Regions from separate parts of the Mycoplana sp. MJR14 genome, predicted to be linked through region 1. Evidence: riboswitches for the same ligand, from Rfam matches in the RefSeq annotation. Region 1 holds a riboswitch; each other region holds the start of a gene.

Evidence for each region. A riboswitch is a leader RNA that binds a small molecule or an ion and turns the genes downstream of it on or off. The one in region 1 is predicted to bind cobalamin.
Region 2: linked by a shared signal. The riboswitch ahead of P0086_RS11750 (hypothetical protein) and the one ahead of bluB (5,6-dimethylbenzimidazole synthase) in region 1 are both predicted to bind cobalamin.
Region 3: linked by a shared signal. The riboswitch ahead of P0086_RS10245 (ABC transporter substrate-binding protein) and the one ahead of bluB (5,6-dimethylbenzimidazole synthase) in region 1 are both predicted to bind cobalamin.
Region 4: linked by a shared signal. The riboswitch ahead of P0086_RS06900 (aromatic ring-hydroxylating dioxygenase subunit alpha) and the one ahead of bluB (5,6-dimethylbenzimidazole synthase) in region 1 are both predicted to bind cobalamin.

The regions. Positions count from the first base shown of each region.
Region 1 is NZ_JARGEO010000011.1:87,894-93,890, reverse strand. Features, by position in the region: gene P0086_RS21225 (NAD+ synthase) at 1-1,150, shown strand, start outside; gene P0086_RS21220 (hypothetical protein) at 1,159-1,977, shown strand; gene P0086_RS21215 (diguanylate cyclase) at 2,125-3,624, shown strand; cobalamin riboswitch at 3,693-3,923, shown strand; gene bluB (5,6-dimethylbenzimidazole synthase) at 3,969-4,655, shown strand; gene P0086_RS21205 (DUF2865 domain-containing protein) at 4,677-5,738, opposite strand.
Region 2 is NZ_JARGEO010000004.1:244,577-250,573, reverse strand. Features, by position in the region: gene P0086_RS11755 (glucoamylase family protein) at 1-3,829, opposite strand, end outside; cobalamin riboswitch at 4,273-4,487, shown strand; gene P0086_RS11750 (hypothetical protein) at 4,590-4,805, shown strand; gene metH (methionine synthase) at 4,885-5,997, shown strand, end outside.
Region 3 is NZ_JARGEO010000003.1:481,985-487,981, reverse strand. Features, by position in the region: partial or broken gene P0086_RS10260 (class I SAM-dependent methyltransferase) at 1-525, opposite strand, end outside; gene P0086_RS10255 (ABC transporter ATP-binding protein) at 531-1,349, opposite strand; gene P0086_RS10250 (iron ABC transporter permease) at 1,346-2,344, opposite strand; gene P0086_RS10245 (ABC transporter substrate-binding protein) at 2,371-3,402, opposite strand; cobalamin riboswitch at 3,573-3,803, opposite strand; gene P0086_RS10240 (transcriptional regulator NanR) at 4,206-4,910, opposite strand; gene oiaX (3-oxo-isoapionate-4-phosphate decarboxylase OiaX) at 5,082-5,997, shown strand, end outside.
Region 4 is NZ_JARGEO010000002.1:545,573-551,569, reverse strand. Features, by position in the region: gene P0086_RS06920 (peroxiredoxin) at 1-446, shown strand, start outside; gene P0086_RS06915 (MBL fold metallo-hydrolase) at 492-1,529, shown strand; gene P0086_RS06910 (DUF6656 family protein) at 1,550-2,161, opposite strand; gene P0086_RS06905 (arylsulfatase) at 2,307-3,998, opposite strand; cobalamin riboswitch at 4,384-4,581, shown strand; gene P0086_RS06900 (aromatic ring-hydroxylating dioxygenase subunit alpha) at 4,687-5,931, shown strand; gene P0086_RS06895 (hybrid-cluster NAD(P)-dependent oxidoreductase) at 5,933-5,997, shown strand, end outside.

The DNA.
Region 1 (5,997 bases):
GGTGCCGAACGGCTCGCCCTACTATCGCGGCAAGGTCGACGTGCGCCATCAGGTGGCGCTGAAGCAGGTCATCGAGACCGGCCTGCCGCTGGTCTTCGCCAACCAGCTCGGCGGCCAGGACGAACTCGTTTTCGACGGCGCAAGCTTCGGGCTCAATGCCGACAAGACGCTGGCCTTCCAGATGAGCCAGTTCGAGGAGACGATCGCGCTCGTCACCTGGAAGAAGAACGAGGACGGCGACTGGTGCTGCGACGGCGGGCCGATGTCGAAGATCCCGGAGCGGGAGGAGGCGGACTATCGCGCCTGCGTGCTCGGCTTTCGCGACTACGTCAACAAGAACGGCTTCAAGAACGTGGTGCTCGGCCTTTCCGGCGGCATCGATTCGGCGATCTGTGCCGCGATCGCCGTCGATGCGCTCGGCGAGGAGCGGGTGCGCTGCGTGATGCTGCCCTATCGCTACACCTCCGAGGAATCGCTGACGGACGCGGCCGCCTGCGCCAGGGCGCTCGGCTGCCGCTATGACGTCGTGCCGATCGAGGCGCCGGTCACGGGCTTCATGGATGCGCTGTCCGACATGTTCGAGGGGACCGAGTCCGGCATCACCGAGGAGAACCTGCAGAGCCGCGCGCGCGGCACGATCCTGATGGCGATCTCCAACAAGTTCGGCTCGATGGTGGTGACGACCGGCAACAAGTCGGAAATGTCGGTCGGCTACGCCACGCTCTACGGCGACATGAACGGCGGCTTCAACCCGATCAAGGACCTCTACAAGATGCAGGTCTACGCGCTGTCGCGCTGGCGCAACACCACGGTGCCGCCGGGCGCGCTCGGGCCCTCGGGACAGGTCATTCCGCAGAACATCATCGACAAGGCGCCGTCGGCGGAATTGCGGCCGAACCAGACCGACCAGGATTCGCTGCCGCCCTATCCGGTGCTCGACGACATCCTCGAATGCCTCGTCGAAAACGAGATGGGCACGGAGGAGATCGTCGCACGCGGCCATGACGAGGCGACGGTTCACCGCGTCGAGCACCTGCTCTACATCGCCGAGTACAAGCGGCGGCAGTCGGCGCCCGGCGTCAAGATCACCAGGAAGAACTTCGGCCGCGACCGGCGCTACCCGATCACCAACCGCTTCCGCGACCGCTAGGAGAGGCGATGCGCAGTTCCGTCGAAATCCACGACGTCGCCTCCGGCCAGTCCCGGGTGGTGTGGCAGAGCGACCAGCTGCTGGAGGCGCCGAACTTTGCGCGCGACGGCCGCTCGCTCGTCATCAACGGCGACGGGCTCATCTACCGGCTGCCGCTCTCGGGCGGCGCGCCGGAGCGGATCGACACGGGCTTTGCGACCCTCTGCAACAACGACCACGGGCTGTCGCCGGACGGGCGCTGGCTTGCGGTCACCGACAAGACCGAGTTCGGCAAGGCGGCGATCTATGTCCTTCCCGCCGGCGGCGGCACGCCGCGGCTCGTGACGCCCAGCCAGTCGTCCTACTGGCACGGCTGGTCGCCGGACGGCAGCCGGGTCTGCTACTGCGGCATCCGCGACGACGTCTTCGACATCTACACGATCCCCGTCGACGGCGGCGACGAGACGCGGCTGACCTTCGGCGAAGGGCGCAACGACGGTCCGGACTGGTCCTGCGACGACTGGATCTACTTCAATTCGAGCCGCACCGGCCGTATGCAGATCTGGCGGATCCGCCCGGACGGCACGGACCTCGCCCGCATCACCGACAGCCCTTTCGGCGACTGGTTCGCCCATCCGACGCCGGACGGCCGCTCGCTTCTCGTGCTGTCCTACGACGGCGACGTGTTCGATCATCCGCGCGACCATCATGTCCGCTTGCGGCTGATGGATGCCGACGGCGGCAACGACCGGGTGCTGTTCGAACTCTTCGGCGGGCAGGGGACGATGAACGTTCCGAACTGGTCGCCGGACGGATCGCAGTTTGCATTCGTCCGCTACGCCCCGTAAGCCCGGGGTGCCGGCAACAACCCTAGATTTTCACGGGTTAATTGTTTGGATACCAGTCCGATTAAATGAATGTTCCTGCTTGCAGGATAAGGTCCTCGTCCAAACGAGACGCGGCGGACAGCCGCAGGCATGTCTATGGGGATCGACATGGCGAGAACAGGGGCCGGCGCCGTGGCCGCGCGCCGGGGTGGGGTCAAACTGGGCATCGCCATCGCATCGGCGGTGATCGTGTTGCTGTTCGCCAGCGCCAATTTCCTCGTCCTCGACTATTCGGTCCGCCAGGCGAACGAGTTTGTCGCCGAGACCGAGAAGACCCTCGTCAAGAGCGAATTCCGCAACCAGATCGAGCAGGTGGTGCTCTACCAGAGCGGCCTGTCGGTATGGGACAGGACCTTCGATGAACTGGGCGACGGCAAGCTCAGCGAGCGGTTCATCAGGCACGACCTCCGGAACTGGCTGTGGCGGGAGTCCGGCTTTTCGTGGCTGGTGTTCGTCAAACCGGCCGGCGAACCGGTTCTGGCCATGCGCGACGGCATCATCGTGCCGGACGGGCAGTCGGAAGAGGTGCTCTACTGGATCAGCGACCTGATCAAGCGGGCGACGGCGAGCTACCACGCCTCCTTGCGGCGCACGCGCGACGGCTGGATCGTGGCGAAGTCGCCGACGAGTGCCGGTCGCGTGAACGGGGGCGTGCCGCAGATCAGCGCAACGGGCATGCGGGTGATCGAGGGGGGCATGAGCATCGTCGTCGTCCAGGCGGTGGTGCCGCGGCGGCTGTTCATCCCCGACGAGCGCCGGAGCCCCGTGCTGATGATCACGGTCAAGCCGGTGACGGCGTCGATGCTGGCGGAATCCGAGCGGCGCCTGGGGCTCACCGGCCTCGGCTTCTCGCCGATCACGACCGACGACCCGAACCTTCTGACGACCGGCGTGGGCGGCGACGCCTTCAACCCGATGGTGGCTTCGTGGCGTCCGAACCGTCCGGGATCGTTCGTCTGGACCATGGCGGTGCCGCACATCGCCGCGCTGATCGCGATCTTCGTCGTCGTGATGGGCTTCGGCGCGGTCAAGTTCTCCTCGCTCGTGCGCGCGCTCGAGCGAAGCGAGGCGAAGAACGCCCATCTGGCGCGCCATGACGCACTGACCGGCGTCCTCAGTCGATCCGGGTTCGATCACGCGATCACCGACCTTTCCCGGAGGGGGCAGAGGGCCTTTTCGATCATCGCCATCGACCTCGACCGGTTCAAGGCGGTCAACGACCGGCATGGGCATGCGGCCGGCGACGAGGTCCTGCGCGCCGTCGCCGCGCGGTTCATGGCCCGGCTCGGAGAGCACGGGGTGGTCGCGCGTCTCGGGGGCGACGAGTTCGCGGTGCTGCTTCCGGGGATCACGGACCCTGAGATCACCCTTCCGCTTGCCGAAGGCTTCGTGCGCGATGCGCTGGTGCCCGTGCCCTTCCAGGGCCAGTTGCTCCAGATCGGCGGCAGCGCCGGCATCGGCGCCTTTCCCCACCATGGCCAGTCGGCGCATGCGATCATGCTTGCAGCCGATGCGGCGCTCTATTCGGCCAAGAACGCGGGCCGCAACCGCGCCCACTACGGCGTGCCCGGCGGCGCCCAACCGACCTCGGACATCGAGGCGGCCTGAACACACGCCCTGCAAGGGGATATCCGGCAGACGCCGGACGGGCCCTCTTGCGCACTTTCGCCCCGCATGTGCAAATGGCGCTGCTAGGTGCCCCGCTTGCGCGGGGAGAATCGGGAATCCGGTGGGGCCGAGGACGACGTCCGCGTGCGCCGAAGCCGGAACGTGCCCAACGCTGTGACGGGGACGGCCAAGCCGCGAGGGAAACCCCTCGCCAGACAGCCACTGGTCGAAAGGCCGGGAAGGCGGGCGTGGCCGGGCGATCCGAAGTCAGAAGACCGGCCTGGCGAGATGGACCCGCCCGCGCGGACGGCGGTGGGGTCGCGAGCATTGTTGGGGAGTTGACGATGCGACCTTCCAAGCGGGACGAGCTTGTTCCCGTCCAACCCTTCACGGCGGCCGAACGGGCCGCAGTCTACCGCGCCATCGAGACCCGTCGCGACGTGCGTGACCAGTTCCTGAGCGATCCGCTGCCGGACGATCTGCTGGAGCGCCTGCTGGGTGCCGCCCACAGTGCGCCGTCCGTCGGCTTCATGCAGCCCTGGAGCTTCATCGTCGTGCGCGACCAGGCGGTGCGCGCCGGCGCCCACCGGGCGTTCCAGCGCGCCAACGAGGAGGCGGCCGCGCTCTTTTCCGGCGAGCGCCAGGAACGTTACCGGACACTGAAGCTGGAGGGCATCCTCAAGGCGCCCGTCAGCCTCTGCGTGACCTGCGACCCGGACCGGGCCGGCAGCGTGGTGCTGGGGCGCACGCACAATCCGCGCATGGATGCCTATTCGACCGTGTGCGCCGTGCAGAACCTGTGGCTGGCGGCGCGGGCGGAAGGGGTGGGCGTCGGCTGGGTCAGCATCTTCCACGATGCCGACATCCGTGCGCTGCTCGGCATTCCCGAGCGGATCGAGATCGTCGCCTGGCTCTGCCTGGGCTACGTCGATCGCCTCTACGAGGAGCCCGAGCTCGCGCTCAAGGGATGGCGCCAGCGGCTGCCGCTGGAGGAACTGGTCTTCGCCGACCGGTGGGGGCAGCGGCGCTGACGGCCGAGGCTTCGCAGCGGTTCAGTTCGCCCCGCCGGGGTTGCGAAGGTCGAGCGGCGGCTGGTCGTCGGGAAGGAAGCTCGGCCCGACCATCCGCACCCGGTCCTTTTCCGGATCGTAGGGCCGCTCGTTGACGACCGTTCCGGGGGCTGCGGCGCCCGCGACCGGATGCATCCGGATCGTCGTCACCGAGCCGACATCCTGCCTGATCGTGCCCGGCTTCGTGCCCGCGGCGGCGTTCGACGCGCCGCCGCCGGCGCCCGCCATCTTGCGGTAGTAGCCGGCAAGGTCGCAGCCGCAGGACGGGTCGGCGGAGCGGTCGCGGGACTGGTAGGCGTAGGCGTTCGCCAGAGCGGTATAGGGCCGTCCGGTCAGTGTCGAGATCATGTTGCTGCTGTCGAGCGACTGCAGCGGCTGGTAGAAGAGCTCCGTCTCGGTCTGCGGGCACATCATCGAACAGGCGCGCTGGTCCCGGCGGAAGTCGAGCGGGGTCGCCGCCGACGATATCGGGAAGAAGCCGCCGTCGCAGGTGCGCACGCACACCGTCCGCAGCGGGCCATCCTGCGCTGCCGCGCCCATGTTGTCGAACGTCGTCGGCATGTCCGGATCGTCGATTTCGGGAAGATCGCCGCCCTCCATGGTCACTTCTGCCTCTGCCTCTGCGGATGACTCGGCCGCGATGGTCCCCTCGCAGCCGTTCTCCGACAGGGCCGCCAGGATGCGGCCGCGCTCGGCCGGATCGCCGCCGAAGGACGCCTCGTCACGCTGTTGCACGAGTTGCCGGAGGTTGCGCTCCATCTGGTCGATCGTCGACGTGATGGCGGCGCAGGCGCCGGCATTCTGACCGCCGAAGACGGTGACGCTGCCGTTGCTGCAGCCGAGCCGGCGAAGGTCGGCCCTTGCCTGGCGCAGTTCGATGTTCTGCCTTGCGATGGCGCTGGCGTAGCTGCGCACCTGCTGGGCGCTATCGGCCGCGGGCGGCAGGTTGACGAGCTGCGACTGGAGATCGCTGCAGACGTCCTGCGCCCGAGCATGGGTCGGCGCCAGCGACAAGGCCAATGACAGGGCCAATGACGGGGCCATCGGGAGGGCCGTCGCAGCGGCCAGAACCCACACTCTTCCCAGTCCCCACTGCACCTCGTCCCCTCCCGTCGCGTTTGCCTCGCGGGTCGGGTGCGACGGGCGAGGGCGGCTTGAGTAACGCCGAAGCGGTTCTCCGGTTCCGGCGGGTCGGGCGGGAGCCCGTGATTTCCGCCGCAGACCGGGCATCCTTCCTCACGATCATAGCTTGGAGGGGCAAATGGGCAATGCACTCCCTCGAAAGTGATTAACGTCAATAATA
Region 2 (5,997 bases), on a different contig from region 1:
GCCGCTCGGGCCGGAACAGGAAGCCGAAATCCATCGAGAAGGCGATGTCGCGGGTGCGGTCGCGCAGTACGACGAGGCGCTGGCGCAGGGCCTCGATGCTGCCGAGGTCGAACATGCTGTCGGCGATGTGCCCTTCGCAGCTGGCGACCAGCGCATCGGCCCACTTCACCACTTCCGCGCTCTGCGGACTCTTGATCTCGTGGTCGAGGTTGGCGATCAGCTTGTGGACGTCGCGGGCCAGCACGCCAAGGTTGATCACGCGGATCGAGGCGAACTCGTGCTCGCGCTTGACCGCGGCGAGCGCATTGTGGAAGCCGGCGATCCGCTCCTCCAGCAGACGGCGCAGCGGACGCACCGTCTTGCGGTCGTCCGGAAGTTCCGCCAGCACTTCGGACAGGATCGAGGCTGCGTCGCCGATGCCGTCGAGGCTGCCGTGCAGATGTGCCGAGGGCGCTTCCGCCCATTCGCGGCAGACCGACGAGACGGCGATCAGGTGGCCCGCAAGGTTGCCGCTGTCCACCGCCGACACATAGCGCGGGCCGAGCGTTTCGAGCGTGTTCGTGCGGTACCAGTTATAGAGATGGCCGCGGAACTTCGGCATGCTGTCGATGGTCGAGACCGTCTCCTCGAGCCGCCGCACCGTCTCCTCGAAGCCGATCCAGCCGAAATCGCGCGCCGACACGACCGACAGCAGATAGACGCCGATGTTCGTCGGCGAGGTCCGTTCCGCCAGCACCGGATGCGGCCTCTCCTGGAAATTGTCCGGCGGCAGGAAATGCTGCTCGGCGGTGACGAAGGTCTCGAAGTAGCGCCAGGTGCGCCGTGCGATCTTGCGCAGCTCGGTCACCACCCCTTCGGGCACGATCAGCTGGTCCTCCGTCTCCGCCGACTGGCTGACGTACCAGGCGATCGCCGGTGAAAGGATCCAGATCGCTGCGAACGGGATGGCGATGAAGGGAAGGCCCGTCTTGGAGAAGAGCGCCAGGCCGACCGCGACCAGGGCCAGCGCCGGGGCCTGCCACATGTCGACGTAGTAGGACCAGATGCCGCCGCCGGACGAGCTGTGCACCTGTGCCGCCGTGCGCCATTCGAGCATGTGCTTGCGGCTGACGAACATGCGGTAGAGCGAGCGGATCGTGGCATCCGCCATCACCGCGGCCTGATGGGCGATGAAGACGATGCGGAGCGCGACCTGCGCGTTCGCCGCACGGATATCGGACAGGATCGTCTGCAGGTGGGCGCGGGCGACGATGTCGCTGCGGCGCGGCACGGCGCCGGTGAAGAGCGACAGGGTGGGCGCGACGAACAGGAGGAAGATCAGCACCAGCTGCCAGATCAGCGCCTGGCGCGGCTCCATGTAGTACCAGCCCATGACCGAGGCGACGAGCCAGCAGATCGGGATCAGGCAGCGGCGGAGATTGTCGTACATCTTCCAGCGGCCGAGCATAGAAACGCCGCTGGACGGCTTGAAGATGTAGGGCAGCAGCTGCCAGTCGCCGCGCGCCCAGCGATGCTGGCGCGAGTTCTCAACCTCGTAGCGGATCGGGAAGTCCTCGACGAATTCCACGTCGGTGACGAGCGCGCAACGGGCGTAGGACCCTTCGAGCAGGTCGTGCGACAGGATCGAGTTTTCCTCGATGCGCCCCTTCAGCGCCGCCTCGAAGGCGTCGACGTGATAGAGCCCCTTGCCGGTGAACGTCCCTTCGTCGGCGAGGTCCTGGTAGACGTCCGAGACGGTGAAGACATAGGGGTCGACGCCGCGGTTGGCCGAGAAGATGCGCTGGAACGTCGAGGCCTCGTCGCCGGTCGTCAGCGACGGGGTGACGCGCGGCTGCAGGATGCTGTAGCCGGCGACGACGCGCTGGGTCTGCGGATCGATCAGCGGACGGTTGATCGGGTGGAACAGCTTGCCGACGAGATTGGTGGCGGCATCGCGCATCAGCCGCGTGTCGGAATCGAGCGTCAGCACGTACTGGACGTTCTCCGGAACGATGTTGGCGCCCGGCAGGAAGCTCGTGTCGCCGTCGCCGCGCAAGAGCAGGTTCAGCTCGTGCAGCTTGCCGCGCTTGCGCTCCCAGCCCATCCACACGCCTTCCTGCGGATTGAACTGCCGGCGGCGGTGCAACAGGTAGAAGCGGGTGCGCCCGTCATAGGCATAGCGCGCCGAAAGCAGCGCGATCTCGCGCTTGGCATATTCGAGGACGTCGAGATCCTCCGGCGTCTCCTCCACCGTGCTGTCGACCCAGTCGCTGACCAGCGAGAAGTAGATCTCGCCGCGCGGATTGGCGAGGTAGTGGACCTCCAGGTTGCGGACCAGTTCGTCGACGTGGTCGCGCTTGGAGATCAGGCAGGGGACGGCCACCAGCGTGCGCGCCTCCTCCGGAATGCCCTCGCGCAGCTCGTAGCCCACCAGCCTGGTCGGCTTCACGCAGAGCGTGACGAGCGTGTTGTAGAGGCCGACGGCGCCCTCCGAAGCCGGAACCGCGAACAGGATCAGCATGATCAGCCACGCCCCGTCCGGAATGTCCATCTGGTCGAGGAAGTAGTAGACGCCGACCATGGCCAGAAGCGTCAGGAGGACCACAGGTCCGGCAATCGCGAACCAGTCGAGCGACCGGCCGAAACGGACGATGCGCTGCAGGATCGACGGGCGGTAGCCGATCCGCTTTTCCAGGATGTCGCGCTTCTGGCCGACCAGATAGCTGCCGACATTGGCCTCGTGCGCACCGGCGACGTTGCCGGCCGCCATGTCCTCGGCGGTCAGCGCCAGCGCGATCTGGGTCACCTCGAGCTCGGTCTTGCCCGAGCGGCGGGCCATCTTCTCGATCGTGTCGCGATAGGAATTGCGCGAGCCGAAATCGAGCTCGGTATAGTCGGAGCCCTCGCGCAGCGCCGCATCGAGGCGGCTGACGCTCTCCACCCAGACGGGCCATTCCGTGTCGTCGATCGAGCGCAGGCCCTTGATCAGGTTGCTCATCGTGACATTGCCGGACGACAGCCGGTTCTGCTCGGCGACGAGCACCTCCTCGAGGTCAGTGCCGCGCGCCTCGATCTGCTTCTCCAGCCACTGGATGGCGGCACCCGAGGCCTGCAAGCCGTCGCGCAGGCGATAGAGCAGTTGCGCCACGAAGGTGTTGTCGGCGACGAGATGCTCGATCTCGCGCAGGATCACGACGCTCTTTTCCGGGTCGTTCTGGCGGATCAGCTCGTCGGCCACCTCGTTCGCCTTGCGGCGCATGCCGCGCGAGCGCTCGACGCGGCTGGAAATGCGCCGCAGGTTCTCGATCAGGATGAAGCGGACGATCGACGGCAGCGCCCACAATTCGCCGATCTTGAAGGCCTCGACCTTCTGGAAGCCTTCGACGATCGCCGTCAGGCTCTCGCGCGAGACGCTGCTCTGGGTATGGGCGACGTAGAGCCAGCCGAGCGCCAGCGTGCGCGGGATTTCGACGTCGCCGATCTTCATCGTCGGCAGCTGGCGATAGAAACGCCGCGGGAAGTCGCGGCGCACTTCCTGGATCGCCTCCTCGACCACATAGTAGTTGTCGAGCAGCCATTCGGCCGCCGGCGTGATCGTCATGCCCGCCTCGACGTCGCGGGCGGTCGTCTGGTAGACGCGGAAGATCTCCTTCTCGTTCTCCCGGTGCCGGGCACGGAAGTCGAACGGCGTGAAGCCCGGCAGCGTCTGCGCGCCGTTTCTCGCCAGGTCCTCACCGCAGGCGCTCAGTTCCTCGAGGGTGAAATAGGTATCCCGGATCGAGTCGTTGTAGTCGATCTGCTTGGATTCCGTCTCGCGCGACGAAGTCTGTGGTCGGTTGTGAAGGGACATCAGCGTCTTTTTCTGTTTTCGAGCAGGGTTGGTGGTTCCGGCGGCAGCCGGATTGCATTCGGCAGGCGGGACTATCCGTGCGGCTCCGCGTCACGGGACGGCGTCATTCGTTTCCTCCGCGACGGCCCGTCGGAAGGACCAAGACGCACGGGCACGCGCCCATCGGTTCGTGGGCGAACTGCAACGGACGATATATCCATATCCCGCTTGACTGAGTGACGCATGAAAACGGCATTCTTTAGCCGCAATGGCAGGCTGTTGCAACAGAACTGGAAGGCAGGGCAAGTCCACTCCGACAATAGATAGGCCATTATATACCGCGACTGCCCTACGCGATCAGCGGTGAACGGGGCCTGAACGCGACGCCGCCGATTCGGTTCCGTTCCGGATTCATTTCGGTCGACAACGCCTTTTGCCGCGTTGACAGCGGCCCCGCTGCCGAGCCACCTTGCGGCCATCAGGGTTCTTCCGAATCGTCGAAGATGAGGAAGCGAAGAGGGAAGCCGGTGCGATGGGAAACCATCCATTCCGGCGCTGCCCCCGCAACTGTAGGCGGCGAGCCGCTGTCCCCCATGCCACTGGCGCGAAAGCGTCGGGAAGGCCGGACAGAAGCGACGACCCGCAAGCCAGGAGACCTGCCCTGATGAACTCGTAACGTCCATGGGCGGGGTGTCCCACGGGTGCGCTTGCTCCGCGTCGAAGCGGAACTCCAGCATGCGTGCGTCCGGTCATCCCCCAATTCCAAGATTGGGGAAGTCAAATGTCTGCCATCATCAATTCCGAACCCTCCGGCTCCGGCAGGCCGGAATCCGTCTTCATCTCCTGGCTGCTGTGGCAGCCGCGCGGCGCCGATCTCGCCGTGGCGGCCGCAAAGGAAATCAGCAAGCTCGCACCCTATCAGGACCGCGATCCGGACATCGTCCGGCTCCGGAGGCTGTTCGAACAGCTGGCGGGGCGAACGGGCAGGCCGCACTGAAGCAACATAAAGACATATTGACATAAACATATCTTTATGTGATCTCCGATGCAGACATGCTGCATCGGAGGGCTTCGCCATGGCATCGGCCGACCTCGACGACCTTTTCGGTCCGGAACTTCCACCCCGCAACGGCAAGGACATCGCCGAGGCGCTCCATGCCGCCGCGCGTGAGCGCATCCTCGTGCTCGACGGCGCGATGGGAACGGAGATCCAGACGCTGGGCCTGGTCGAGGACGATTTCCGCGGCAGCCGCTTCGGCGACTGCGCCTGCCACCAGCAGGGCAACAACGACCTCCTGACGCTGACCCAGCCGGCCGCGATCGAGGACATCCACTATCGCTACGCGCTGGCCGGCGCCGACATCCTCGAGACCAACACCTTCTCGTCGACGACCATCGCCCAGGCCGACTACGGCATGGAGGACATGGTCTACGAGCTCAACCGCGACGGCGCACGCCTTGCCCGCCGCGCCGGCCTGCGCGCGCAGAAAAAGGACGGCCGGCGCCGCTTCGTCGCCGGCGCGCTCGGCCCGACCAACCGCACCGCCTCGATCTCCCCGGACGTCAACAATCCCGGCTACCGCGCCGTCACCTTCGACGATCTCAGGCTCGCCTATGCCGGCCAGGTCCGCGGCCTGATCGACGGCGGCGCCGACATCATCCTGATCGAGACGATCTTCGACACGCTGAACGCCAAGGCCGCGATCTTCGCCACCCGCGAAGTCTTCGAGGAAAAGGGCATCGAGCTGCCCATCATGATCTCCGGCACCATCACCGACCTGTCCGGCCGCACCCTGTCCGGCCAGACGCCGGAGGCGTTCTGGAACTCGGTCCGCCACGCGCGGCCCTTCTCGATCGGGCTGAACTGCGCGCTCGGCGCCAACGCCATGCGCGCCCATCTGGACGAGATCTCGTCCGTCGCCGACACCTTCGTCTGCGCCTATCCGAACGCCGGCCTGCCGAACGCGTTTGGCAAGTATGACGAGACGCCGGCGGAGATGGCCGCTCAGATCGAGGGCTTCATGCGCGACGGCCTCGTCAACATCGTCGGCGGCTGCTGCGGCTCGACGCCGGCGCATATCGAGGCGATCGCCGCCGCGGCCGCACGCCACCGGCCGCGGCCGATCCCCGACATTCCGCGCCACATGCGCCTTTCCGGCCTCGAGCCCTTCACGCTGACCGAGGCCATC
Region 3 (5,997 bases), on a different contig from region 1:
GATGCGCTCGAGGGCTCCGACCGCGCGCTGCGCCAGCCGCCCGATCGCCGTCGGTCGCGCCCAGTTGCCGTCGAAGGCGAGCAGCCTGCCGCCCGGCTTCAACAGCCGGAACCAGTCGGCGAGCGCCTGCTCCGGCGCGGTCAGGGTCCAGACGAGATGCCGGCAGACGACGGCATCGTAGCCCGCATCCGGCTCCATCGTGTTTTCGGCGTCGGCCAGGATGAAGCGCACCCTGTCGTTTCCCGCGTGCTTGCGCTGCGCGACCTGCAGCATCGCCTCGGAGAAATCGAGGGCCACCACCTGATGACCGAGCGAGAGCAGGACATTGGTGACCTCGCCGGTGCCGCAGGCCAGTTCCAGGACCCTGCGCGGCGCCGCCCCCAACGCGTCGCGGATCGCGGCCGCCCAGGCCTCGAACTCCGCTCCCGGCGGAATGCGATGGCCGAAGGCCAGGTCGAACGTCTCCGACCGCTTCGACCAGTATTCGCGGATGTCTTCCTTCAGGTGGTGGTTTCGAACATCCATCGGCGTCAGGCCCCCAGGACCGAGAGGCTTGCTGTGGGAGCGGGGCGCGGCCGCGCCGGCGTCCCTTTCGCGCGGAAGCGAATGTGGCAGCTCCCGTCGGGATCGTGCCCGATCTCGACCTCGACGCCGAAGACCTCGCGGATGCGCCCGACCGTCAGCACCTCCCGCGGCCGTCCCAGGGCGATAAGCCTTCCGCCCTGCATCACCGCGATCCGGTCGCAGAACATGGCGGCATGGTTGAGGTCGTGCAGGGCCGCCACCACCGTCAGCCCCTGGCGCCGGACCAGGTCGAGAAGGCCGATCTGGTGACCGATATCGAGGTGGTTGGTCGGCTCGTCCAGGAGCAGGATCCGCGGCTGCTGGGCGAGTGCGCGGGCAATGTGCAGCCGCTGCCGCTCGCCGCCCGACAGCGTATGCCAGAGCCTGCCCGCAAGATGGCCCATGTCGACGCTCGCCAGCGCCGCGTCGACGATGCGGTCATCTTCGGCCGACCACGGCGACAACGGGCCGAGATAGGGAGTGCGGCCGAGCTCGACCGCCTGGCGCGCGGTGATGCGCTCGCCGGTCTCGGCCTGCTGTTCGACCAGCGCCAGCCGCTGCGCCAGCTTGCGCCGCCCCAGCGCGCCGATCGGAACGTCGTCCAGCAGCACGTCGCCCGATTTCGGCTTCCGGATGCCGGACAGCACCGACATCAGGCTCGTCTTGCCCGAGCCGTTCGGCCCGATGATGCCGAGGAACTCGCCCGTCTCGACCGCCAGCGAGACATCCTTCAAAATATCGGCGCTGCCGGCCGACCACGAAACGCACCTGGCGGAAAGCCTCATGCCCTGCCCCTCCCTCTTGCAAGGATCACCGCGAAGGCCGGCGCCCCGATCAGCGCCGTGATCACGCCGATCGGCAGCACCTGGCCGGCAATGATGGTGCGCGACAGGATGTCGGCGACGATCATGAAGACGGCACCGGCGAGCGCCGCCGCCGGCAGCAGCACGCCGTGCCGGACGCCGACCAGCAGTCGCGCCGCATGCGGGATGACGAGGCCGACGAAGCCGATCGAACCGACGATCGAGACCATCACCGCGGTCATCATCGCCGAGACTCCGACGAGCGCGAGATAGGTGCGCCGCACGGAAATGCCGAGCGAGGCGGCCGATTCCGAGCCGAAGGTGAAGGCGTCCAGCGCGCGCGCATGCCAGAGGCACACGACGAGGCCGGCGAGCGCGGCCGGCACGGCCAGCCAGGCATCCGGCCAGCGCACGCCCGACAGGTTTCCGAGCAGCCAGAACATGATGCCGCGCGCCTGCTCCGCCGTCGCCGCCTTGGTGACGATGAAGGAGGTGAGCGCGTTGAAGAGCTGCGAGCCCGCGACGCCGGCAAGGATGATCGCCGCCGTGCCGCGTCCCGCCTTGACCGCCAGTACGCTGACGAGCGCAAAGGCGATGATCGCGCCGAGGAAGGCGCCGAGCGACAGGGTCAGCATGCCCGCGCCGACGCCCAGGATCGCCACGCCGACCGCGCCCGTCGAGGCACCGGCGGAAATGCCGAGGATGTAGGGATCGGCGAGCGGATTGCGCAGCAGCGACTGCAGCACCGCGCCGGAGAGCGCCAGTGCTGCCCCGCAGGACGCCGCCACGACCGCCCGGCTCAGCCGGTAGCTCCAGATGATGCCCTCGTCGATCGGCGCCAGCGGATAGCCGGCACTCCACAGCCGGTTCGCCACCGTATGGGCGACCGTCCGAAACGGGATCGCCGTCTCGCCGATCGCCGCCCCCATCCAGAGCGCCAGCAGCAGGACGGCGAGCGCGGCAAACGCCGCGCCCATCCGCGTGCCCGATGTCAGCGCCCGGCTCACTGGGCGAGGCCGGCAGCGGCGATGGCGTCCGCCAGGGCCTCGATGCCCTCGATCGTCCGGATCGTCGGGTTCATCGCCTGCGCGTCCATGGCGAAGACGTGGCCGCTCTTGACCGCCGGCATCAGGCTCGCGACCGGATCAGTCTTCAGGAAGTCGAGCTTGGCCTCGAGACTGTCGAGCGGATAGCGGCGGCGCTCCATCGAACCGGCGACGACGATCGTGGGATCGGCCTTGGCAATCGTCTCCCAACCGACGGTCGGCCATTCGTCGTCGGTCTTGATGATGTTCTCGATGCCGAGCGCCGACATGATGTAGCCGGGCGCGCCGTTCTTTCCGGCAACATAGGGATCGGCATCGGCCGCGCTGGAAAACCAGAAGACGGCCTTGAGCTTGCCTTCGGCCGGCTTCACCTTGGCGCGCGCGGCTGCTTCGCGCCGCTTCAGATCGGCGACGACGGCCTCGCCCCTGTCCTGGACATTGTAGATCTGCGCGAGCTCGCGGATCTCCTGGTAGACCAGGTCCATGGTGAAGACCTGGTGGCGGACGCCGTCGCTGGCGGCGGAGTTTTCCTTGCCGACGCAATCGGACGGCGAGGTGTAGACGGCAATGCCGAGCTCTTCGAACTGCTCCGGCCGGGCGACCACGCCCTCGGGGCCGATCTGCCACTGGAACTGCACGGTGACGATGTCCGGTTTCCTGGCCAGCACGCTCTCGAAACTCGGATCATTGTCTGCCAGCCTGTCGATCCGGGCGTTGACGTCCTCGTAGCCCTTCAGCACCGGGCCGACCCAGAGCGCGGTGCCCGCCACCTTGTCGGCAAGGCCCAGCAGGTAGAGGATCTCGGTGCTGCTCTGGCCGATCGAGACGGTACGCGACGGTGCTCTTTCGAAGGTGACGGGACGTCCGCAGTTCTGCAGCGTCAACGGATATGTCGTCTCCGCCGCGCGGGCCTCGCCATGGAAGAACGATGCGGCCAGCCACAAAGCGACAATGCCCGCGTAAAGCGGTTGCTTGAATGAAATCGTCATGGATTTTTCCCGAAAAGGTTAGAAATGACGGCGGTGAAGAACCGAAAGGTCTTCAATTCGTCCGGTTGCTCGAAGATCGGCAGGTCTCGGGAAAGGCAGCGTGAAGACGCTCAGCAGGGCGCCAATGGTCGTCATGAAATGCTCCTGTTCCGGGCTTCCCCGCCCGTGACGTTGGATCGATGCTTGACGGCAGGTCTCCTGGCTCGCGGATCTGTGACGTTCATCTGCCTTCCCGCGCCGCGCGCAGTGGCATGGCGCCGTGGCGCCACGAGGATGAACGGCAATCCGCTTACAGTTGCGGGGGCAGCCACGGTTTTGGTCCCGACTTGGGTCGTCCGCACCGTGTTCCCTATTAATCCCCTCCGCTTCGTGGGCGGGGAACCGTCGTCCTCCAGATAGACGCTTGCCGGCCCTATCGTCAAGCGCGAGAGATCGGCGCCTGCACGTTCTGCACGCGATCGATATCGTGCTCTCGCCGCTGCGGTTGCGACCGCCAGCGGCGGCAGAGGACCGGTACGCACGGCCGGTGTCCGGGCTGGCCCGGAATGGGGGGAGCAGGTCATCGATCTTCCTTCCGAAGGCTGACCCGACCTGCTTAGTGTAATAGTATTACATCCGTCAACCGGAAAGTTATTTTATAACATGACATATCCAGGCAGTGATCGGCGTCGACCCGGGACGACCGCAGGATCGCCCTCGCGGAAACGCGGTTCACCGCGCGACCGTCGCATTCGCAACTGTCGAAGATCCGATTGGAAGAGAGGCCCCGCGCCGGTCGAGTGCACGAGGCGGACGTGGTGGGGTCACCTGTTGTAGAGCGATCGCGACCGTTCGAGATGCTTCAGCATCGCCGCTTCCGCGCCCTCGGCATCCTGGTTCCTCAGCCGGTCGAGGATTTCCTCGTGCTCCACCAGCGTGAACTTCTCCTTGCCGGTCCAGATCAGCATTTCCGTATGGTACTCCTTCAGCCAGGCCAGCATGGCCTCGCTGACGGCGACGTAGATCGGATTGCCGGAAACCTGGGCGATGCGGGTATGGAACTGCATGTCGGCGGCGATGAAGGCCTCCGCATCGCCGAGCGAGCGACGCTGGCGCTCGATGATGGCGCCGAGGTCGTCGATGTCGCCGGCGCGGGCGCGTTGCGCCGCCTCGCGCGCCATACCGCGCTCGAAGAATATGCGCGCGCTCTTCAGATGCTCGAGGGAATCCTCCGACTGCGACAGCATGATCTTCGCGGTCAGGTCGACCTGGCGGAAGATCGACTGCGCGGTGAGCTGGAGGACCTTCGCCCGCTCGCCGTGGGAAATGCTGAGCAATCCCTTGTTGGCGAGCGACTGCATCGCCTCGCGGATGGCGGGGCGGCCGACGCCGAAGCGCTCCATCAGCACGCGTTCCGACGGCATCTCGTCGCCCGGCTTCAGTTCCCCCGACGTGATCATCCGCTCCAGCCGGTCGAAGACTTCGTCGGACAGCTTGCGCCTGACGATCGGCTCGATGGTTTGGGTCATGGCGTCTCTCTGGCTCATTCTCCCTCCCTTAACATTTCTGCATTTTGCGACAAGGCGGGACGCTGGGAATCCCTTTGCTGAAATTTTTCCGTTGCACAAATTGGAATACTTATTATACCAGATCACGAGTTGACGCCACGACAAACTGAAGTGGCGAGGAGGAGCAACGGCTTGCTGATTACCCTGACCTACCGCATCGAGACGCCCGGCAGCGTCGAAGCGATGGCGAACAAGATCGCCAGCGACCAGTCCACCGGCACCTTCGTCGCGGTCCCCGGCGAAACCGAAGAGCTGAAGGCCCGGGTCGCAGCGCGCGTGCTCGCCATCCGTCCGCTCGAAGCCTCCTTCTCCCCGACCTGGCCGGAAGCCGAACCCGGCAAGCGGCTGAACCGGGCCGACGTCGACATCGCCTTTCCGCTCGACGCCATCGGCACCGACCTTGCCGCCCTGATGACGATCGCGATCGGCGGCGTCTTTTCCATCAAGGGCATGACCGGCATCCGCATCGTCGACATGAAGCTGCCGGAGGCCTTCAGGGCCGCTCACCCCGGCCCGCAGTTCGGCATCGACGGCAGCCGCCGCCTGACCGGCGTCGAGGGCCGGCCGATCATCGGCACGATCGTCAAGCCGGCGCTCGGCCTGCGTCCGCACGAGACGGCGGAACTCGTGGGCGAACTGATCGAATCCGGCGTCGACTTCATCAAGGACGACGAGAAGCTGATGAGCCCGGCCTACTCGCCGCTGAAGGACCGCGTCGCGGCGATCATGCCGCGCATCCTCGATCACGAGCAGAAGACCGGCAAGAAGGTGATGTACGCCTTCGGCATCTCGCATGCCGACCCGGACGAGATGATGCGCAACCACGACCTCGTGCTCGAGGCCGGCGGCAACTGCGCCGTCGTCAACATCAATTCCATCGGCTTCGGCGGCATGAGCTTCCTGCGCAAGCGCTCCGGCCTCGTCCTGCATGCCCATCGCAACGGCTGGGACGTCCTGACCCGCGATCCCGGCGCCGGCATGGACTTCAAGGTCTACCAGCAGTTCTGGCGGCTGCTCGGCGTCGACCAGTTCCAGATCAACGGCATCC
Region 4 (5,997 bases), on a different contig from region 1:
CGCTCGACCGCCATTCCGGCTGGGCGAGCGACATCGAGGAGACGCAGGGCCATGCGCCCAACTTCCCGATGATCGCCGACGTGGATTTCGCCGTCTCGAAGGCCTACGGCATGCTGCCGGCCTCCGTCTCCGGCGATCCGACCGTGCGCACGCCGGCCGACAACCAGACCGTGCGCAACGTCTTCGTCATCGGCCCCGACAAGAAGATCAAGCTGATCCTCGTCTATCCGATGACCACCGGTCGCAACTTCGACGAGGTCCTGCGCGTCATCGACAGCCTGCAGCTGACCGCCAGGCACAAGGTCGCCACCCCGGTCAACTGGAAGAACGGCGAGGATGTGATCATCGCCGGCTCCGTGTCCGACGAGGACGCCCGCAAGCAGTATCCGGACGGCTGGCGTGCGCCCAAGCCCTATATCCGGATCGTGCCGCAGCCGGGGAAATAACGAAGACCGGCTTCCGATAGGCACGCATGTCGATTGGAGAGACCGATGATCTTTCGCCAGCTTTTCGACAGCGTTTCCGGCACCTACACCTACCTCATCGCCAGCCGACGCGGCGGTGAGGCCCTCATCATCGACCCCGTGCTGGAAAAGGTCGACCGCTACCTGAAGCTCGTCGAGGAACTCGACCTGAAGCTCGTCAAGGCGGTCGATACCCACCTTCATGCCGATCACGTCACCGGCCTCGGCGCCCTTCGCGACCGCACCCACTGCATCACCGTCATGGGCGAGCAGACCGCCGCCGACGTGGTGTCGATGCGGGTTGCCGAAGGCGACCGGGTCGCGATCGAGGGCTTGAGCCTCGACGTCCTCTATACGCCCGGGCACACGGACGACAGCTATTCCTTCCTGATGGACGGCCGGGTCTTCACCGGCGACACGCTCTTGATCCGCGGCACCGGGCGCACCGACTTCCAGAACGGCGACCCGAGGCAGCAATACGATTCGATCTTCAACAAGCTCCTGCGGTTGCCCGACGAGACGCTGGTCTATCCCGCCCACGACTACAAGGGCGACACCGTCTCGACCATCGGCGAGGAGAAGCATTTCAATCCGCGCCTGCGCGTCGGCTCGGTCGACGAATATGTCGAGCTGATGAACAACCTGAACCTGCCGAACCCGAAGATGATGGACGTGGCCGTGCCCGCCAACATCCGCGTCGGCCTGCATCAGGACGAGATCGCGCGCCGCGGCTGGGCGCTGACCGCAAAGGAGGCGATGGCGCTGCACGGCAATGCCGGCATCGCCCTCGTCGACCTGCGCGAGAAGAGCGAGCGCGACAAGCACGGCAGCATCCCCGGCGCGCTGCACGCCCCCTATGCCGACCTGACGGAGAACATCGGCGAGGGCGGCATCCTGCACGAGCTCGCCGCCGCCACCGGCAAGCGGATCGTCTTCTACTGCGCCTATGGCGAACGTTCGGCGATGGCGGTGGAGGCGGCGCAGGCGGCCGGTCTTCTCGGCGCCTGCCACATCGAGGGCGGCATTGCCGCCTGGAAGAAGGCGGATGGCCCGATCGTCCGCTGAGACGCGGGAACGATGCCGGCTCAGATCGCCCGGATGATCTTGCGCAGCTCCTCGTTGCGGGCGCCGAGCAGGAGCACGTTCTTCATCGCTTCCTTCGGGTCGTGGGTATGGAAGAGGACGCCGTCCTCGCCGACCTTGCGGTCGATCTCCAGCCGGCCCTCGGCCTCCGCCGGGCGGATGGCGACGGCGAAGTACATGCGCTTGAACTTCGGGCTGATGCCGGCGAAGAAGCGCTCCCCGTCGCCGATCTCCGAATAGAAGTTCGCCATGTAGAAGGACCACTGCACGTCCTCGTGCTGCGGCAGGCGGGAGTTCGACACGGTGACGTGGCAGTAGCCGAGATGCGGCATCGTGGCCAGCGTGCGGTGGAAGATCAGCTTCGGAAAGCGGATCGAGCGGTGGAAGCCGTTGATGCGCTCGTGCGTGACCGTGCCGGCCTGCTCCAGCCTGCGGCCGGTGGCCTCGGCCACCTCGCGATAGGTGAGGTAGCGCTTCTCCGTCTCGTTCCACTCGCGCCGCTCCAGCTTCCCCGTCCTCAGGAAGTCCGTGTAGGCGACCGAGCGGCCGCGCTGCGCCCGCTTGTAGGCGACGGCGTCGTAGTATCTGAATTTCGGGGCGGGAGTGGGCAGCACGGCGGGGCTCCGGAGGGCAGGGCGGTCTGGCCCGGATGATGCCCGCTTATGGTTAACGCCGCCCTTACGCCGCAGCACAGGCCTGCGGATTGACCGGCCGGAAATCCGGCCGCCGCGCGGCGGCCGGATCCGCTGGCCGCAGCGATCAGTCGCCGCCGCCCGATGCGCGCAGTTGCGCCTCGATCTTGCTGAGGTTGAACGATCCCGGCGACTGGCTCGGCGGATAGTCCTTCATCGTCTGCAGGAACTGCGCCGCCATGCCCTGGATCGGCACGATCACGAAGACGCGGTCGAGGAACCAGTCGTTGTAGGTGTTGGAGTTGTGCTGCGCCTTCTCGAACGGGTCGCGCCTGAGATTGAAGAGCAGCGGCACGCGCAGTTCGGTGAACGGCTCGCGCCAGACGCCGAAGGCCTGGCCGCGGTTCTCCAGGAACACTGCCTTCCAGTCGTCGTAGCGCGCCGCCACGACCTGCCCGTCGTCGTTGACGTACCAGAATTCGTGCCGCGGCGACTGGTCGGCCTTGCCGCTCAGGTAGTCGAGCTGGTTGTAGCCGTCGATGTAGTTGCGGTAGCTGCGGCCATTGAGCTCGACGGTGTTGGCGAGCTTCGTCTTGATGTCCGGATCGCCGGCGATCGCGGCGAAGGTCGGCAGCCAGTCCTCGTGCGCGACGATGCCGTTCAGGGTCTCTCCGGCCGGGAACCGGCCCGGCCAGCGGGCGAAGGCCGGCACGCGGTAGGCCCCCTCCCAGTTGGAGTTCTTCTCGCTGCGGAACGGCGTCGTGCCGGCGTCGGGCCAGGTGTTGTAGTGCGGGCCGTTGTCGGTGGAATAGAGCACCACCGTGTCCTGCGCGATGCCGAGGTCGTCGAGCAGCTTCAGGAGTTCGCCGACATGCATGTCGTGCTCGACCATGCCGTCATGGTACTCGTCGCCGCTCGGCCCGGAGATCCCCTTGTTCTGCTCCTTCACATGGGTACGGAAATGCATCCGTGTGCCGTTCCACCAGCAGAAGAAGGGCTTCCCCGCCTGGTTCTGCCGGGTGATGAAGTCCTTGGCGGCGGCCAGCGTCTCCTCGTCGATCGTCTCCATCCGCTTCTTCGTCAGCGGCCCGGTGTTCTCGATCTTCTGCGTGCCGTCGGGATTGGCCCAGCTGTGCAGAACGCCGCGCGGGCCGAACTGCTCGAGGAAGGTCTTGCCGTTGGCCAGGACCCGGTCGCGCGGATAGTCGCGGTTCTCCGGCTCCTCCTCGGCATTGAGGTGATAGAGGTTGCCGAGGAACTCGTCGAAGCCGTGCATCGTCGGCAGGTGTTCGTCGCGGTCGCCCTGATGGTTCTTGCCGAACTGTCCGGTCGCATAACCCTGCGCCTTGAGCACGGTGGCGACGGTCACGTCGGTCATTTGCCAGCCCTGCGCCGCGCCGGGCAGGCCGACCTTGGTCATCCCCGTGCGCACCGGCACGTTGCCGCCGAGGAAGGCGGCGCGTCCGGCGGTGCAGCTCTGCTGGCCGTAGTAGTCGGAAAACGACAGGCCCTCCGCGGCGATCCGGTCGATATTGGGCGTCCTGTAGCCCATCATCCCGCGGCTGTTGGCGGAGATGTTCCAGATGCCGATGTCGTCGCCCCAGATGACGAGGATGTTCGGCGGCCTGCCGCTCGCCGGCGCAGCCGGCTGCGTCTGGGTCTGCGTCTGGGTCTGGGCCTGGGCCGGCGACCCGGTTCCGCCGAGTGTCGAGGCGGCGGCGAGCGCGGTTCCTGCCAGAAGCAGGCTCCGTCGGCTCAGGGCCGGTTCGCTGCCTTCATGCGTGCGGCTGCTGTCGTCACATGCGCTATCGGTGGCCATGGCTCACCCTCCCGTGACAGGTCGACATTTGCTGCTGAGGATATGCTGGTTGTCGCCACAGAGGCGATTATGCGCGGAGGTGCGGGGCCCCGCCCTCCGCCGAGGTCCGGCGCGGGTAGGCCGCGCGACGTCACGCTACCACGAAACGGTTCCGGTTGCACTTGCCGAGGTGCCTGGCCGATCCCGACCTGGTCGCGGTTGTGACGCAAAGAGACTATCTGCCTCTTTTGCGGTCTTGTCGCACATTTGTTGATCTGCTGATGGTTTCCGATGAGGCAAATATTTGAAATAAAAACGTTATTTCATTGTGCATCGCAAGACGCGCACTGTCGCCAAAGCGGAAGGCGACGTCGCAATTGAGCGGCACGGCGTCCCGCCTTTCCGCTTAGATGAAGAGGCTCAAGGTGCTGCCTCTTTAGGGAGGGCGGATAATTGGGAAGCCGGTGAAAATCCGGAGCTGCCCCCGCAACGGTAAGGGAAGAAATCGCGGCAAAAGGCCACTGGAGAAGTCCGGGAAGGCGCCGCGCGGTCCGCAGAGGACATCTCCCGAGCCCGGAAACCAGCCTTGGAGAGAGATGACGTGACTGGCTGCGGCGGGCAGCCGGGGCGCTGCGAAGTCGTGTCTTCACGACGGTCGCGACTGCCCATGCCCGCTTCGGACGAGCAAATGCTTTTTGAGGAAGCGGCAATGGACATTCGCAGCGACGTACTTCGCAAGATCAGGAACCGGCGCGAGGGCTACAGCCTCGATCAGGCGTTCTACATCGACCAGGACCACTACAAGCTCGATCTGGAGACGATCTGGTATCGCGACTGGCTGTTCGTCGGCCACGACTGCGAGATCCCGCGGGCCGGCAACTACTTCACCCTGCAGGTCGGCGACTACCCGCTCGTCGTCACCCGCGACCGCCAGGGCGTCATCCGCGCGCTGCACAATTCCTGTCGCCACCGCGGTTCGCGCGTCTGCACCCAGCACAAGGGGGCGTCCGCCAAGCTCGTCTGTCCCTACCACCAGTGGACCTACGAGCTCGACGGCACGCTGCTCTTCGCCCGCCACATGGCCGAAGACTTCGACAAGAGCCAGCACGGCCTGAAACCCGTCCATTGCGAGACGGTCGGCGGCTACATCTTCATCTGCCTCGCCGACGAGGCGCCGGACTTCGCGCCCTATCGGGAACTCGCCGAGCCCTATCTCGTCCGCCATCGCCTCGGCGAGACCAAGGTCGCCTTCGAGAGCACCATCGTCGAGAAGGGCAACTGGAAGCTCGTCTGGGAGAACAACCGCGAGTGCTATCACTGCGCGGCCAACCATCCCGAGCTCTGCCGCACCTATCCCGAGGCGCCGAGCGCCACCGGCGTGCAGGGCGCCAAGGACGATCCGGTGATCGCCGCCCACTGGGCGAAATGCGAGGCCTCCGGCCTGCCGAGCGAGTTCCGCATGTCGCCCTCCGGCCAGTTCCGCCTCGCCCGCATGCCGCTGATCGACGATGCCGAGAGCTACACCATGTCGGGTGCCCGCGCCGTCCGCCGGCCGCTGTCCGGCGACGTGCAGGAGAGCCACATCGGCACGCTTCTGATGTTCCACTACCCGACGACCTGGAACCATGTGCTGGCCGACCATGCCATCACCTTCCGCGTCCTGCCGCTCGGCCCCGAGCTGACGCAGGTGACGACCAAGTGGCTCGTCAACAAGGACGCCGTCGAGGGCGTGGACTATTCGCTCGACGAACTGACCCACGTCTGGACCGAGACCAACGACCAGGACCGCCGGATCGTCGAGGAGAACGCCTTCGGCATCCGCTCGCCCGCCTACGAGCCCGGCCCCTATTCGCCGGTCGACGAGGGCGGCGTGATGCAGTTCGTCGAATGGTACTGCACCTTCATGGAGCAGCGCCTGCAGGGCGACAAGCAGCCTCTGATCCGGGTGGCCTAAGATGACGATCGCAAGCCAGTTCCGGCACTTCGACGAGCTCCAGCCCTGGAACGACCGCCAGCACCT